DNA from 4 places in the Pseudoalteromonas sp. S2893 genome. Region 3 is predicted to be linked to each of the others. Evidence: predicted binding sites of a transcription regulator. Region 3 holds the regulator's gene; each other region holds the start of a gene.
What was found. The regulator sigma-54, encoded in region 3, starts transcription at its own class of promoters, with help from an activator protein. The targets are predictions, from matches to a motif close to GTTGGCACGNNNNTNGNNT.

Region 1: a site for sigma-54 is predicted at 1,674-1,692, ahead of CWC04_RS08825 (NarK family nitrate/nitrite MFS transporter). Genes of this name have one in related genera too.
Region 2: a site for sigma-54 is predicted at 2,546-2,564, ahead of CWC04_RS12395 (LiaF domain-containing protein). Genes of this name have one in related genera too.
Region 4: a site for sigma-54 is predicted at 2,588-2,606, ahead of flgJ (flagellar assembly peptidoglycan hydrolase FlgJ). Genes of this name have one in related genera too.

The regions. Positions count from the first base shown of each region.
Region 1 is NZ_PNCY01000014.1:171,947-176,162, forward strand. Features, by position in the region: gene CWC04_RS08820 (bifunctional protein-serine/threonine kinase/phosphatase) at 1-95, opposite strand, end outside; gene CWC04_RS08825 (NarK family nitrate/nitrite MFS transporter) at 109-1,578, opposite strand; gene CWC04_RS08830 (HesA/MoeB/ThiF family protein) at 1,865-2,623, shown strand; gene CWC04_RS08835 (ATP-binding cassette domain-containing protein) at 2,661-3,698, opposite strand; gene modB (molybdate ABC transporter permease subunit) at 3,691-4,216, opposite strand, start outside.
Region 2 is NZ_PNCY01000022.1:50,554-54,769, reverse strand. Features, by position in the region: gene CWC04_RS12420 (DUF4437 domain-containing protein) at 1-531, shown strand, start outside; gene CWC04_RS12415 (outer membrane beta-barrel protein) at 605-1,012, opposite strand; tRNA gene CWC04_RS12410 (tRNA-Ile) at 1,148-1,224, opposite strand; gene CWC04_RS12405 (YqaE/Pmp3 family membrane protein) at 1,494-1,652, opposite strand; gene CWC04_RS12400 (BON domain-containing protein) at 1,718-2,284, opposite strand; gene CWC04_RS12395 (LiaF domain-containing protein) at 2,601-3,257, shown strand; gene CWC04_RS12390 (VOC family protein) at 3,323-3,745, opposite strand; gene suhB (inositol-1-monophosphatase) at 4,150-4,216, shown strand, end outside.
Region 3 is NZ_PNCY01000010.1:149,796-154,011, reverse strand. Features, by position in the region: gene rapZ (RNase adapter RapZ) at 1-666, opposite strand, end outside; gene CWC04_RS06320 (PTS sugar transporter subunit IIA) at 686-1,138, opposite strand; gene hpf (ribosome hibernation promoting factor) at 1,143-1,430, opposite strand; gene CWC04_RS06310 (RNA polymerase factor sigma-54) at 1,458-2,957, opposite strand; gene lptB (LPS export ABC transporter ATP-binding protein) at 3,027-3,752, opposite strand; gene lptA (lipopolysaccharide transport periplasmic protein LptA) at 3,749-4,216, opposite strand, start outside.
Region 4 is NZ_PNCY01000048.1:11,104-15,319, reverse strand. Features, by position in the region: gene flgG (flagellar basal-body rod protein FlgG) at 1-698, shown strand, start outside; gene flgH (flagellar basal body L-ring protein FlgH) at 719-1,402, shown strand; gene CWC04_RS17430 (flagellar basal body P-ring protein FlgI) at 1,414-2,508, shown strand; gene flgJ (flagellar assembly peptidoglycan hydrolase FlgJ) at 2,644-3,660, shown strand; gene flgK (flagellar hook-associated protein FlgK) at 3,662-4,216, shown strand, end outside.

The DNA of each region.
Region 1 (4,216 bases), on a different contig from region 3:
TGATTTTCATCTTTTATGCCCGCGGCACTGTGCCCACCAAAAGAAACATCTAGCGTATTATTACGAACTTGAGCGTGTTGGGTTTCATCAAACATGGTTAACGCTGCCTTAAGTCACTGAAATAAGTTCAACAGAGCCATCTTCGTTTACTTCTGTCATGTGCCCATCTGGCTCTTTCATGAAAAATAACGCCCCTAAACCTAACAATGCACTGGCAGCAATAATCATAAAGAAAGTTTGGTAATCCACTAATGAGAGCGCCGTTAAATACACCACCGCGCCAACGTTACCGTAAGCGCCTGTCATACCTGCAATTTGCCCTGTTAAGCGGCGTTTAATAAGTGGCACAGCAGCAAAAACCGCTCCCTCACCAGCTTGCACAAAGAACGAACACGCCATGGCAGCAGCTACAGCAAGCCAAAGTGGCCAGCTAGCGTCAACTAATCCCATAACAAAGTAGCCAACAGCTAACCCTGAGGTAAGAACAATAAGTGTTTTACGACGACCCATTCTATCTGAGATCCAACCACCACCCGGGCGCGAGGCTAAATTCATAAATGCATAAGCAGAGGCCAGTAAACCTGCGTACACCATATCTAGGCCAAACACTTCCATAAAAAATAATGGCAGCATAGATACAACGGCCAGCTCTGAGCCAAAGGTGGTAAAATATAAAATATTAAGTACAGCTACTTGTTTAAATTCGTAGCGGTGTGATTCTGGCACGGGTTGTTTAAATATATGTCCGTTTATATCAAAGGTTTTATATACCTCGTAAGCGTATAACAGCACTAAAAATGCATAAACGGCTAAAACAAAATTGGCAGAAATTAAATTAGCGCCTGTAGGAGACAACTTCCAAGTAAGTAAAGCCAGTGCGCCATACATAGGTAATTTCATAATAAGCAATAATACAAAGTCACCTTTACTGGTTACTTCCATTGCGCCTACTTTTTTAGGCTTAAAGTACGTCCCCCCTTTTGGTGTATCGGTTACGTTTATGTACCAAATAACACCAAAAATAACGCTAAGTACGCCCGTTAAACCAACGGCATAGCGCCAGCCATCGTCCCCGCCAAACATAAGCGCTAATACAGGTAGTAACATGGCAGCGGCAGCCGAGCCAAAATTACCCCAGCCACCATAAATACCTTCTGCTGTACCAAGCTCATTAGCCGGGAACCACTCGCTCACCATACGAATGCCCACTACAAAGCCTGCTCCAATAAAGCCTAGTGCAAAACGCGCGATAGCGGCTTGCTCAAATGTGGTGGCCATAGCAAACATAAAACACGGTATGCTACATAAAATAAGTAAAGCGGCATAAACAATACGCGGGCCAAATTTATCTGTCAGCATGCCAACAACAACACGTGCGGGAATGGTTAAGGCCACATTTAAAATGAGAAGCGTTTTTACCTGTGCCATAGTTATACCTAGCGAGCCCGCTATTGCCCCTAATAATGGAGCATGGTTAAACCATACAAAAAAAGAGATAAAAAACACCATCCAGCTTAAATGTAGTATTTTCATTTTTCCGCTAAACGATATGAGATTAAACCCAGAACTCGGTTGCATGTTTTTTTCCTTGTAACGATTATTATTTTAAGCAGTGAGTACGACTTTGGTAGTAATAACACTGCGACGATTGTTAAATTAACGTTAACCGCTTTCAGCAATTACTAAGCCAACAATTAATAGGTAGGTTTTTCAGTCACTTATATTTTTGGGAATTAATGTTTATTTCGCTTTGCACTATTTAAGCAGCTTTGTTGGGCGTAAACAGTGCAAAGAATTTTTAAGCTTTACTTGCTCTAGGTTTTAACTAATTGGTATTGTTAAAAAAAATTATGAGAACTCATTAATGCAAAAACCCCCTTTAACGTATCAGCAGCAATTACGCTATTCTCGCCATATTATGCTTCCTCAGCTAGATATAGATGGACAAGAAAAAATATGGCAAAGTCATGCTCTTATTGTGGGGTTAGGTGGATTAGGCTGCCCAGTTGCGCAGTACTTAGCGGCATCTGGCGTAGGTACGTTAACGCTTGTAGATAACGATGTGGTTGATGCAACTAACTTGCAAAGGCAGGTGATCTATAAACAAAGTGATGTTGGGTGCTTAAAAACCCACAGTGCAAAAAAACAGTTAACTCAGTTAAATGATGAAATAGAGATCCACACTATTGATGAATTTTTAAATGAAAATTCGCACCTTGAACAATTACTTAGCAAGGTAGATGTAGTTATTGACTGCACTGATAACTTAGCAACACGTAATTTGCTCAACAGCACCTGCTATAACACCCGTACGCCCTTGGTTTCGGGCTCTGCCATAAGGTTAGAGGGACAAGTAGCTTGCTTTACAATGGCGCCTAATAGCCATTGTTACGGGTGTGTGTCACAGCTCTTTGGCGAACAAACTCAAAGCTGTTCAGAGTCAGGCGTGCTCTCTCCTATTGTGGGGCTTATTGGTAGTATTCAAGCGACTGAAGCACTTAAAATTATTGCAGGACTGCCTAGTAAACTCACCGAGCAGCTATTACTTGTAGATGGTTTGAGTATGGAGTTTAACCGTTTTAACATTGTTAAAAATAAGCACTGCCCTGTTTGCAGTGCTTAATTTAGTACATGGTAAATACATGACTGCTTTTTAGAGCCTAATTTAGCGTTTCTAGGTTATTTATTGTTAAATAAATCTGCTCGCCTAGGCTTACAGCACTTTGCTGCCATTGCCTTTTAGACACCGCGCAATACAGTAATTGCGTATCTACGTTAACTGTAAGTAGCCATTGCTCATCAAGCTGCTGGGCATTTTCAAGCATACCTATTAGCACGTTTGCACTGCTCTTGTTAATTGGTTTTACTTTGCTGTAGGTTATTTGGCTGCTTTCTATAATTAACTTATGGTTTTGTTTTACCAGTGAAGGCACTGCATATAAATGCTGTTGGCTATTACTAAGAGTAAGCTGGTAAAGACCAAAAGCATCATTAAATTCAGGCTTACTATAACTAAGTATACTAAGTGGCGTTTGGCTCTTATTTGTATAAATACTTTGCACCACTTCTTGTGTTGCACCGCACTGGAGCACGTTGCCTTTCGCTATTTGAAGTAATGTATCACTACAATAAAGTAGCTCTTTTAAAGAGTGGCTAACAATAATAAATTTAATACCATGGGATTTATTAAGTTGTTGAACAGCCCCCAACATAGTAAAACGCGTTGACCAATCTAAGGCGCTAAATGGCTCATCAAGTAAAACAACAGATTGCCCACTTAGTAGTGTTCTTGCAAAAATTACGCGCTGGCGCTCCCCGCCCGAAAGCCCAGACACATCACGATTTAGTAATGGGTTTAGTGCTAATAAATCAATTACCTGATCAGGCGTTAGGTTGTTACTTTTATTTTTACAATGCTTGTGAGTAAACAGTAAATTACCCATTACATTTAAATGTGGAAATAACGGGCACGACTGCAGCTGTAAAGTAAGCAGGCGTTTATCGGGCTTTAAATGGGTAATATTATGATTATTTATACACACATTTTGCGCCGTCGTAAGCCCCGCTATCGCCTGTAATAAGCTCGATTTGCCAGAGCCCGAAGGGCCAAACACCCCTAAAATATCAAATTGATTTATAGCTAAATCAACATGTAATTCAAAATCGTCCAAACGTTGATGACACTGTATTTTAAGCACGATTAGCAGCTCCGTTTATCACGGTTTTATTAAATTTAAACAACAACACTAAACACGCAAACGAGATTGCTAGCAATACCAACGACAATTGGTGCGCAGCCCCATAATTAAGCGACTCTACATGGTCGTACAACGCAATAGACACCACTTGGGTTTCGCCTTGTATATTGCCACCAATCATTAGCACTAAACCAAATTCTCCCAATGTATGGGCAAAGCCCAGTGCAAAGGCACTGCCTATGCTTGGCTTTAATAGCGGTAACGTTAAATACATAAAACGCTTAAATGGACTTATTCCTAAGGCAATAGCAGCTTGATTATAAGTAGTATTTATTTGTTTAAAGCCCGCTAGTAATGGCTGCATCACAAAAGGGAGAGAGTAAAATAACGAACCAATAACCACCCCTTGAAAACTAAACGCGAGCTGCGTACCCGTGAGCCAAAACCAAAACTGGCCAAATGCATGAGTAGGTGAAAACAATACCAATAAATAAAAGCCCATTAGCGTAGGCGGCAGC
Region 2 (4,216 bases), on a different contig from region 3:
GACGACCCAACAGCCGAAAAAATGTGGATGCCAGCGGGTTCGTTTTGGACACAACCAGCAGGTGAAAACCACACCACTGCAGCCAATGCTGACACAAATTTAATTTACTTAGAAATCGACTCAGGGCCGTACTTAGTTAAACCAACTAATGCCCAGTTTGATAATGGTGAGCGCCCGTTAAACCTACATGCAGACAACATAGTATGGTTAAACAGCAGCGATTTAAACGACATTAACGCCCAAGGCGTGCAAACAGCCTACCTTTGGGGAAGTACAGCCGACATGAACGGCTCAATGATTAAACTTCCTGCCGGCTTTAAAGGTGAAATAAAAACAGATGCAAGCGAATTTCGTGCTGTTGTTATAGCCGGCGCCGTTGAGTACAACTCAAGCGAGCAAGATAAAGCGCAAAACCTAAGCGCAGGCAGCTATGTAGAATCAACCGGTAACTTTACCCACACGATTGAGAACACTAGCGACAAAACAGCCACTATTTACATTCGTACTAACAGTAAGTACCAAGTAAATTAGAAACTACTTATAAAAAGTAAATGGCATAAAAAAAGCGCACTGTTTAGTGCGCTTATTTTTTATTTATTAATACTTAAAAGCTATAACGAGCAGTTAAGCTAACTAAATCTAGATCGTCCAATGAGGTGTAATTAGCCCCAAGTGAAACGTTGTTATTAATGTAGTAACGTGCGCCCACACTGAAAGATGTTTCACTCTCATCTGCAATATCGACATTGCCTACTCGGCCATCTAGCTCAATATTATCACTTACCATAGAGCGAACACCTACAGATAGACTATAGCCATTTTCGTCATTCGAAGCACTACTTCCACGATACGATGCCTCTAGCTCTACGTTTTCGTAAGTTGCTAAACCATAAAAGTCAGTGTTCGCGCCAATAGCTGTGCGATAACCTATTCCAGCACTAAGCCAGTTTAAGTCCACATCTACACCATCATCTGAATTACCCATAGTTTGGTATTGGCCAGATAGGAAAATGATTGAAGCTGGCTTTTAAATAATAGAGACGGTATAGGCACGTAAACAACTAACCTAAATGCTGTATAAAAAAAGTACTGTAGAAAATATTTTGTATTGGCTATAACTATTTAAAAATTGGAAAGCTTTGAAAAGTGGTGGCCCCTCCCAGACTCGAACTGGGGACCTAACGATTATGAGTCGTGTGCTCTAACCAACTGAGCTAAGGGGCCAACTTTGTATAACTACGAGGTAGTTAATTTTTGAAGCGTTTAGCCACTGAGCGACTAAAGCGGGTTGCAGTATAAAAAGTTTTTTAAGGCTTGTCACTAGCAAAAACCTTTATTTTAACAATCAGTAAGCTGACTGCTTAAATAGTAATCTTTTTGCATGCGAATAGGCAGGAAATAACAGAAAAATAAACGCAGAAGTATGTAAGCCGCTTTTTTACAATTTTAATAACTATAAAAAAGTGGCCGGCTCACATTGAACACACCACACATTATTTTTTAGCAATAATGTAGATAGCGTGAATTAAACCAGGGAAGTAACCCAGTAAAGTTAGTAAAATATTTAGCCAAAAGTGCATACCTAAACCAACTTGTAAAAATACACCCAGTGGCGGTAATAAAATCGACAATATTATACGAATGATATCCATGATGTAGCTCCTTTAAAAATGACAAGCAAAAAGCCCAGCTAAGCTGGGCTTTTTAGTATAGTGTATTATTCAGCAACAATAGTTAGTTCATCTACTACGTCACGAACATCTTCAGCATTTTTAGCAATTTTTACTGCTAACTGCTTTTCAGCTTCTGTTTCAACAGAACCTTTAAGTTTTACTATACCGTTGTCGGTATCAACGTCGATATCTGTACCGTCAACTTCTGAGTCAAATAAGAAACGTGTAGTAATTACTGTGGTGATTTTAGCGTCAGTTAAGTCGTTATCGTCATCATCCATAGTGTCACGATCTTTGTCGTCCATATCCATGTTTTTCACAACAGTTAGGTTGTTTTCTACATCAGATACGCCATCTAGGCTAATTACAAGTTCTTCAGCTAGCTCTTTATCAAGGTCGCTGTCTACTTTACCTGTAAGTACTACCTTGCCATTTTTTACATCAGTGTTAATGTCAAAGTTGTTTAGATTAGTGTTCATAAGAAGCACTGTTTCTGCCTTACCATCAATCCAAGCATCTTTACTTTCATTTTCCCAAGTGCCCGCTTGAGCACCCATAGCTGTAGTACCTAGAACTAAAGCCGCAATCATAGATTTGTTGAATGTTTTCATAATCTTTCTCCTTTTGATTAAAGACACTTTTATATATGCGAGCTTTAGGCCAACTTTATTAACACTTTAAATTCATGAAGTTAGCTATTTTATTGGGTATAAATAAAAACACCTCCGAGTAAACATTTACAGGCTATTAGGTAAAACTTTCTTAAGTGGTGAAAATAACGATTATATTGCTGTTTTGGTTAATCTATCGTTAATATATAAATTAAGCGGAGTTATTAAAACAATAAACCATTGATATATAAATAGTTAATTTTTGGTACACCACTTGCTATGTACTGTGGTAACTCATATAAAAAGGATTATTCCCATGTCTGTAAAAATTGAAGACCGCCCAATAGATCAAGTTCGCGAACAAGTGATAGACCAACTTATTTATAACTACAGCCATGGTGTTATTTCAGCTGAAGCCTTTGAAAGGCGCTTAGACAGTGCAATGGAAGCAACCGATAATATCGCGTTACTTAATTTAGTAGAGGATTTAACCCTTACAACAGATACCCAGTACAGTGCTCAAAAGCAAACGCAGTTTGCCCCTAACTACAGCGCCCAACAAGCGGATGAAGAAAACTTAACACTGCGAAGCATTTTAGGCTCAAGCGAGCGTAGCGGCCAATGGGTGGTGCCTAAAGATATTTATATTCAAAACTATATGGGGTCGATTGTTTTAGATTTTACTGATGCCATTTTTGCCCACCAACATGTTACCGTGCATGTAAATTGTATTTTTGGCAGCGAAGAAATTTACGTACCAGAGCACGTCAATGTAGTTTCTAAAATGTTTTGTATATTAGGTAGTTTTGAAAACAAAACGGTGTCGCTTAATAAGCGCCAAGGCCCCACAATTAACCTCGAAGGTAAAACAGTTTTAGGCTCGGTGGAGGTAAAAGTTAAACGCACCATTAAAGAAAAGTTTGTGAGTTTTGCTAATGATTTAAAGGCCCAGCTTGGGGTGAGTAATAAATAATACGGGTAAAAACACAATGGGTAGAAAAGCCATATTATGCGCTTTTCTACACCGTTATTTACTACCTATTTTAATAAGTCGTTATTACGCTCGCTTGGAATGTCACTCATATATTGCACAAACTCAACCTCGAACCCTGCTGGGTCTAGGTAATATACGTTTTTTCTAAATGGGTTTTCTGCACCCTCTTTATCAATGCTAAATCCGGCGTGTTTTAAGCGCTGTATAACAGCGTCTAGGTTGTTTGTAACGTAGGCAAAGTGAGCCAGCCCGACTTGATGCCCTGCCAAATCTCTGTTTTTATGCTCGCCATTATCGCTTATAGCAATGTAGTGATTATCGTCGCCAAAATGTACCCAGCGCTTAGGTTTACCATACCAAGTGTTATGCCCTTCACTTCTAATTGACCAATAAGGAAAGGCTGCTTGATAAAATTTAAGCATGGCATTTATATCGTTTACTACTAAATGTACGTGTTCTAATTTCATTATTATTTACCCTAGTTGATTGCTTAAACACAAGATAAAACCTCAAGCTAACTTTAGGTAAAGCACTTTTTTTACTTTTTAGTATTATTGGCGTGTATTGCCCTTGTAAGATTAATTTTTACAACAGTATGTTTGCTAGCAGGACGCGGAAGCTTTGCTTCATGGAAGTTATTGAACTCCCAAGGCTTCGCACTTCGCGCTGTGATTAAGTCGCCCTTCGGTTGAACAAATTTCAATCCATACACGCCAACACGTCTTAGATACGAATAAATTTACATGCATTTCAAGGCCGTATAAAAAACGCACAAAAGTATTTAGGGTTTATTGTTTACTTTATGGCAAAAGTCGCTAAAATACGCCGGCTTAAATATATAAACGTTCTTTTACAACCCAAAGGTAATACCATGCATCCAATGTTAAACATTGCGGTTCGCGCTGCGCGCAACGCAGGCAAAATTTTACTTCGCGCAA
Region 3 (4,216 bases):
AATTTGCCAAGTGAATTTTTGCACTATGCTGTGATTTGCCAAAAAATCTTTTACTGGTTGATCAAGGCCCGTAAGCGGTTTAAGTTCAGGCTCCCAGTGGGGGTTTGGCAAAAAGCGAGCATCAAAAACATAATCAGCTTCTTTAGGTATGCCGTGTTTAAAGCCAAACGATTCAAACGTTACAATAAGTTGCTTATCTTTTTTACCCAGTATTTTTTCGCGAATTGACTCTGCTAATTGGTGCACACTTAAATCGGTGGTATCAAGCATAAAGTCAGCGCGCGTTACGAGTACATCAAGCAGTTCTTTTTCTTTTTTTATTGCTAAATCAAGCGGCAGTGAATCGATGGATAAAGGGTGTAATCTGCGTGTTTCTGAAAAACGTTTGATCAGTGTTTGATCATCACTATCTAAATAAAACAGTGTGGGTTTAGCAAAGTCAGGAAGGTACTCGAGAATATCGTTAAATTCGTCTTGTTCTTTGGGGATATTACGAACATCTATACTAACGGCTATTTTGTCATAGTTATCTGAAACACTTCGCACTAAAGAGGGCAGTAGGTTGACCGGAATATTATCTACGCAATAATAGCCTAAATCTTCAACCACGCGTAAAGCAACCGACTTACCTGAACCAGAACGGCCGCTTATGATAATTAACTCCATTTATAGCCCTTAGTATTTACTACGATTGATCAACAATTACTTGATACAGCTCTGCATCGGTTTTAGCACTACGCAGCTGTTTACAAAATTCTTTGTTGCTCAGTTTATCAGCTATGGTTGCCAGAGTCTTTAGGTGCTGTTGGTTATCGCCATCTGGTACGATGAGTGCAACAAAAATATCAACAGGGCAGTTATCAATAGCGTCAAAGTTAACAGGCGTGTCGCTAACAAGTACTAAAGCCAGCGGCTCTTCTACGCCACCCATTCTGCCATGAGGAATGGCGATCCCCCGGCCAATACCAGTACTGCCTAGCTTTTCTCTGCTTGCCAGCGCATTAAGAATATCTTGTTGTGGTAAGTAGGGGAGCTTTTCATGAGCAAGCTCACTGATAAACTCTAAAATTCTTTTTTTACTACTAAAAAGGACCGCAGCTTTGCTGCAGTCCTGGCATACTAATGTACTTAATTTCATAATATTAGTGTCTAGCAAGCTTCTCTTTATGTTTTATGACTTGACGATCGAGCTTGTCAATCAACGAGTCTATAGCGGCATACATATCTTGGTGCTCTGTTGAGGCAAATAAATCTGCGCCACTTACATGAATAGTCGCTTCTGCTTTTTGGTTGAGTTTTTCTACATCGAGAATGACATGCACATTGCTAATATGATCTGAGTGCCTTTCTAGCTTTGCAAATTTATTATTTACATAGTCTCTAAGTGAATCAGTTACTTCTACGTGACGACCAGTTAGGTTTAGTTGCATAAGCATTTCCTCTTTGTTTTTTACGTCTTATATCAAACTCTTTCTCTGATTTGACGGTGGAATAGCTAGCGATTCACGGTATTTTGCTATTGTGCGTCTAGCTACTTTAATTCCTTGCTCTGCCAATATATCCGCAATTTTACTATCACTCAATGGTTTAGCTGAGTTTTCCGCGGCAATTAGCTTTTTAATTAGGGCACGTATTGCGGTTGATGAACACTCTCCGCCGTTTTCAGTGCTTACGTGGCTTGAGAAAAAATACTTAAGCTCAAAAATACCACGTGGCGTATGCATATATTTTTGCGTAGTAACACGCGAAATTGTCGATTCATGCATTTCTACCATTTCAGCAACATCGTTTAAAACCATTGGCTTCATGGCTTCTGGGCCATGTTCAAAAAATGCCTGTTGCTGTTTTACAATACAGTTAGTTACCTTAAGTAGCGTGTCGTTTCTGCTTTCAAGGCTTTTTATAAACCATTTAGCTTCTTGTAAGTGAGAGCGAATAAACTGGCTATCACCACTTGATTTTACGGTACGAGACATAGCCGCGTACTGACTATTTACGCGTATTTTTGGCATGCTATCTGGATTTAGCTCTACCACCCAGCGGCCTTTTATTTTTTTAACCGACACATCCGGTATTACATACTCAGACTCTTCCCTTACTATTGTATCTGCAGGTTTTGGGTTGAGGGTATGTATTAGGGTCATGACCTCTTTAAGCTCGTCTTCTTTAAGCTTAGTCTTTTTCATTAATGTACGATAGTCGCGTGCCGCTAATAGATCAATGTGATCGGTTAAGATCATTTTAGTTTGTTCTATAAAAGGGGTGTCTTTATCAAACTGGTTTAGCTGAATACACAAGCACTCTTGTAAACTGCGCGCGGCTATACCTACAGGGTCAAATAACTGAATACGCTTTAAAACGGCTTCTATTTCGTCAAGTTCAACTTCAACTTCGTCATCGTTTTCTTGGTTAAAGCTTTCTAAAATTTCTTCGCAACTTAGCGTTAAAATACCCGAGTCATCTACAGCTTCTACAATGGCAATAGCAATGGCTTCGTCAGTTGGGCTAAAAGGAGTAAGCTGAAGCTGCCACATTAAATACTCATGTAGCGTTTCAGTAGAGGCACCTTGATAAATAGACTCATCTTCTGGCATTGGGCCTGAGGATGCAGCAGGGGCTGCGCTCATGTACTCATCCCAAGTTACATCCATTGCCATATCATCGCTAATGGTGTCTTTATTTAAAGCTTCGCCACTGTCTTGCTCGTACTCGCTGGTTGTATCGTCAGCCGATGCGCTTACGGTTACATCATCCGTATCTGCTTTTTGTTCATTTTTTCCAGCCGACTCTTCCGTGTAATCTTGCTCTTCTACTTCTAATAGCGGGTTGCTATCAAGTGCTTCTTGTATTTCTTGCTGGAGATCCAATGTACTGAGCTGCAGCAAGCGAATCGCTTGTTGCAATTGTGGAGTCATTGTAAGTTGCTGGCCCATGCGCAGCTGTAATGATTGCCTCATGTATCTCTAACAATCCTTTTATGTTGTTATAATTAATATTAGCAGATGCTTGTAGGTGTGGCTTAAATGTTACAGCCTAAATTGCTCGCCTAAATAAACATCGCGTACAGTTTTGTCATTTAATACGTGTTCTGGGGTGCCAGATGCAATTAGCTCCCCATGAGAAACAATGTAGGCTTTTTCACAAACATCAAGGGTTTCTCTTACATTGTGATCGGTAATTAATACGCCAATGCCACGGTTTTTAAGATGTTCTATTATTTTCTTTATATCTAACACTGAAATCGGATCAACACCAGCAAAAGGCTCATCCAATAAAATAAATTTAGGGTTCGCTGCCAGTGCTCTGGCAATTTCTACACGGCGGCGTTCACCACCAGAAAGCGCCATACCTTGGCTATCGCGAATATGCTGAATACTAAATTCATCAAGTAAGTTGTTAAGCGTTTCTTCTCGCGCGGCTTTATTGAGCTCTTTACGCGTTTCTAAAATCGCCATTAAGTTTTGATAAACTGTCAGCTTTCTAAATATTGATGACTCTTGCGGCAAATAGCCAATGCCTAAGCGGGCGCGGCTGTGCATAGGTAATAACGTAATGTCGTTATCATCAATAGAAATTTTGCCTTTGTCGCTAGGTACTAACCCTACAATCATATAAAAGGTGGTGGTTTTACCTGCGCCATTAGGGCCCAATAAGCCAACAATGCTGCCGGCTTCTACCTCAAGGCCTACATTTTTTACAACTTGGCGGCCTTTATAGCTTTTTGCTAATAGTTCTGCTTTTAAGGTGCTCATGGTTGACCTTCGTTACCTGTTTTTTCTTTAATTTTTGCTTCAACAGGCACTAAAATTGTGTGGACACGATCCGTAGAGTTTTCGTCTTTTTCTGCGCTAATAAGCTGCTGCTGCATATCGTAGGTAATACTTTTAGCATTAATTTTTTGACCGGCTTGTGCGACTTCAGCATCGCCAACAAGCGTTAAAAATCGCTTTGCTACGTCGTAACGTACTTCGTTTGCACTGGCACTCATTACAGTACCATCGTCTTGTTTTTCTTCGAAGTAGGCTGGGCTGCCAGTGGCAATAAGGAGTTGTTTGTTATCCCCTAAGTCTTCACGTTTATGTACTTCGAGTCGGTCGGCTGTAATTTTGCGATTACCATGCACAATTTCGACGTTCTTTTCAAAAATACCTACGTTTTCTTTAAGTTGGCCTTCTTGACGGTCTGCACTAATAGAAATTTGATTTGCTGGCGGTTG
Region 4 (4,216 bases), on a different contig from region 3:
CCGTAGGTTACAAAAAAAGCCGCGCTATTTTTGAAGATTTATTGTATCAAAACATCAACCAACCTGGCGGGCGCTCATCACAAGATACCGAGCTGCCATCTGGCCTAATGCTAGGTGCGGGTGCAAAAGTGGTTGCTAACCAAAAAGAGTTTACGCAAGGTAATATGCTCACCACCGAAAATTCACTCGATTGGATGATTTCAGGCGAAGGCTTTTTTGAAGTGCTGCAACCCGATGGCAATATTGCGTATTCGCGAAATGGGCAATTTACTACCGATGAAGACGGCCGCATTGTTACCTCAGGTGCAGGTTTTGTTGTTCAGCCCGAAATGAATGTACCCGATGATGCGCAATCAATTACAGTCTCTCAAGATGGTGAAGTATCTGTACGCGTTGCAGGGCAAGCCGATAACGTGGTAATTGGCCAGCTAACAATTAGTGACTTTATTAATCCATCGGGTCTTGAGCCAATTGGTCAAAACCTTTACACCGAAACCGCTGTTAGTGGTGCGCCTGTTCAAGGTAATCCAGGCGTAGAAGGCTTAGGTACTATTATTCAAGGCTCGCTTGAGACATCAAACGTTAATGTAACGGAAGAATTGGTAAACCTTATCGAAACTCAACGTGTTTACGAAATGAACTCAAAAGTAATCTCGGCCGTTGACGAAATGATGAGCTACATCAATCAACAGTTATAACCGTGCACAAGGGGATAGTTATGCGTAATGTTATTTTATTTGCAGCAGGCACCTTATTTTTAAGTGGCTGTGTTTCTACGCAAAATAGTGAAGTGGTTCAAGATGACCCCTACTACGCACCCATGTACCCAGAGCCTGTAGCAGAGCCTGTTGTTGCAACGGGTTCATTGTTTAACACCAATACATTTAATGATTTGTATTCAGACAAAAAAGCACTTAGAACCGGCGATATAATTACCGTTAAGCTTGAAGAGTCAACACAAGCTACAAAAGCGGCTAAAACCGAAACCGATAAAGAAACCGAAGCCAGCCTAGACCCCGTTATTGGGTTAGGTGGTTTACCAGTCAATATAGGTGGCGACAGTATTCAGTTTGGCATTGGTAGTGATTCATCATTTACCGGTGACTCTAAATCAAATCAGTCAAACAGCTTAGTGGGCGATATCTCGGTGAATGTTATGCGTGTTTTACCCAATGGTAACTTAGTTATTCGTGGTGAAAAATGGCTAACACTTAACACCGGCGAAGAGTTTATTAGGCTCGAAGGCCTTGTACGTCCGCAAGATGTAAGCGCCGATAACACGGTTGAGTCGAATAGAATTGCCAATGCCCGAATTCAATATTCAGGTAAAGGACAAACACAAGAAGCGCAAAGCCCAGGGTGGTTAACACGTTTCTTTAGTAGCTCGTTATTTCCGTTTTAGAGGATAGTAGTATGAATAGCATTAAAGCGTTTATTTTGATCATACTGCTAGGCTGGCAATTTTCTGCCAGCGCCGAGCGTATAAAAGATGTCTCTATGGTTGAAGGTGTACGTGCCAACCAATTGGTAGGCTATGGTTTAGTGGTGGGGCTACCTGGTACAGGGGAGCAAAACTCTTACACACAACAAAGTTTTAGAGGCATGCTAAACAGTTTTGGTATTACGCTGCCTTCAACACAAAGCCCTAAAATTAAAAACGTAGCAGCAGTGGCAGTCCATGCTGAGCTTCCGCCGTTTAGAAAGCCGGGTCAAACAATTGATATTACGGTATCTTCTATTGGCAGTGCAGGCAGTTTACGTGGCGGCACCTTGCTCCAAACTTTCTTAAAAGGGGTGGATGGAAACGTATACGCCATAGCCCAAGGTAGCCTAATTGTGGGTGGCTTAGGAGCACAAGGGCTTGATGGTAGTAAAGTGGTCATTAATACCCCGACAGTTGGCCGCGTACCTAACGGAGCCACTGTTGAACGCGAAGTTAAAAGCCCTTTTATGCAAGGCGACTACATTACTTTTAACTTAAACCGCCCTGACTTTACAACGGCAAAACGTTTAGAAGCAACAATTAACAATTTGGTAGGCCCTAATAGTGCACAAGCTATTGACGCTGCCTCAGTACGCGTTATTGCGCCACGTGATGCATCGCAACGAGTGTCTTATTTATCAACGCTTGAAAACCTAGAGTTTAAGCCTGCTGACACTTCAGCCAAAATTATTGTTAATTCACGTACGGGAACGATTGTCATTGGCAAAAATGTGAAGCTACAGCCTGCGGCAATAACCCATGGCGGTCTAACAGTTACGATTGCTGAACAGCAAAATGTAACGCAGCCTAATCCGTTAGCAGAAGGCGAAACTGTTGTTACACAGCAAAGTATTATTGACGTTAATCAAGATGATTCTCGTGCGTTTGTTTTTAACCCCGGCGTTAGCTTAGATGACTTAGTGCGTGCTATAAATGAAGTAGGCGCAGCACCTGGAGACCTAATGGCTATTTTAGAAGCGCTTAAAGAAGCGGGTGCAATTAACGGACAGCTTGTTGTTATTTAGTTAGATTTTAGAATATTTACCCTTCCACATAAAGCTTAAGTACTCAAAAGGTACTTAAGCTTTTTACTGTTTACCTTTCTTTGGCTCAATTTTTGCATTTCTTAAAGCATTATTCATTTTTGTGTCAAAAAGCTGATGGAAACAAATCACCTCGATAAGCAAAACTTTTTTGATTTAAGTAATCTTAATACTTTACGTCAAGACGCTTTAAACAGCGGTGATGCATCTACTGATGCGTCTAAAGCGGCGCTAAAAAAAGCAGCGGCACAATTTGAAGCTATTTTTACACAAATGCTTCTAAAAGGGATGCGTAAAGCCAACGAAGCATTTGAAGATGAAGACAGTCCGTTTAACTCAAGCGGCGTAAAGTTTTTTGAAGAAATGCACGATCAGCAGCTCTCTTCTGAGCTTTCATCAAATGGGTCTTTGGGTTTGGCTGATTTAATTGTTCAGCAGCTTTCTCCAGAGGCTGAGAACTTTATGCCTGGCTCCGTATTAAGAACTACTAACGACTTTATCAGTGATAAACGCGCAGGCTCTGAACTGCCGCACGAAAAGGTGCACAGTGAAAAGCAAGCAAATAAAGATGACTCAGTAGTCAGCAGCGCGGCAACACAAACTAAAACCACAACACAGTCTACACAACAGTCGTCGTTTAATAATGCTGAAGAGTTTGTTAGTGCAGTGTGGGAGCATGCTAAAACAGCGGCCGAAAAAATTGGTTTAAACCCTGTAGTAATGGTGGCCCAAGCGGCACTTGAGACGGGTTGGGGTAAGCATATTATTAATAAAAGCGACGGGAATAGCTCAAATAACCTGTTCAATATTAAATCAGATAAAAGCTGGGAAGGCGATAAAGCAAGTAAAGTAACGCTTGAATTTGAGCAAGGTACCCCTGTTAAAAAGCAAGCAAGTTTTAGAGCTTACGATTCTATAAAAGAAAGCGTGAACGACTTTGTCGATTTTTTAACGCAAAACCCACGCTACGAAGAAGCATTACAAAAAACAGCACAGCCAAACGAATTTTTAGATTCGCTACAAAAAGCAGGCTATGCAACCGATCCTAATTACGCGAGTAAAATAAAAAAAGTGCTAAATAGCAGTGAGCTTAAAAATATTGCAACAAGCGCGTTTACCCAAGGAGTGAAGTAATATGTCGTTTAGTTTATTAAATATTGCCAGTGCTGGGGTGCGTTCAAGCTCTGAGCTGTTGCAAACGACCAGTAAAAACATCACCAATGTAAATACAGAAGGCTACGTACGTGAGCGCACTGAATTTACTACGATGGTAGATAACCAAGTAGGACGCGGCGAAACATACAGATTATTGAACGAGTTTGCCCAGTCGCAGTTAAACCGTGACACCTCAAATAAATCGTTTTTTGATCAATTTGTAACAGAAGCCAACCGTGTTGATACTATTTTTTCAGAAGAGTCTAATAACTTATCAACGGGCATAAATTCATTATTTAATAACGTGCAAGAGGCGCTAAATCAGCCATCTTCAACAGTTGCTCGCTCATTAGTAATGACCGATGCGCAAAGCTTAGTTGATCAAATGGATAGGCTTTCGGGTATCGTGCTTGAGCAACAAGGTATAGTGAATGAGCAGCTTGAGATTTTTTCTGAAGAAGCCAACTCACTTATCCAAAATATAAATACGTTAAACCAAGAAATTGCAGTCGTAAATGGCACAAATAACGCATCA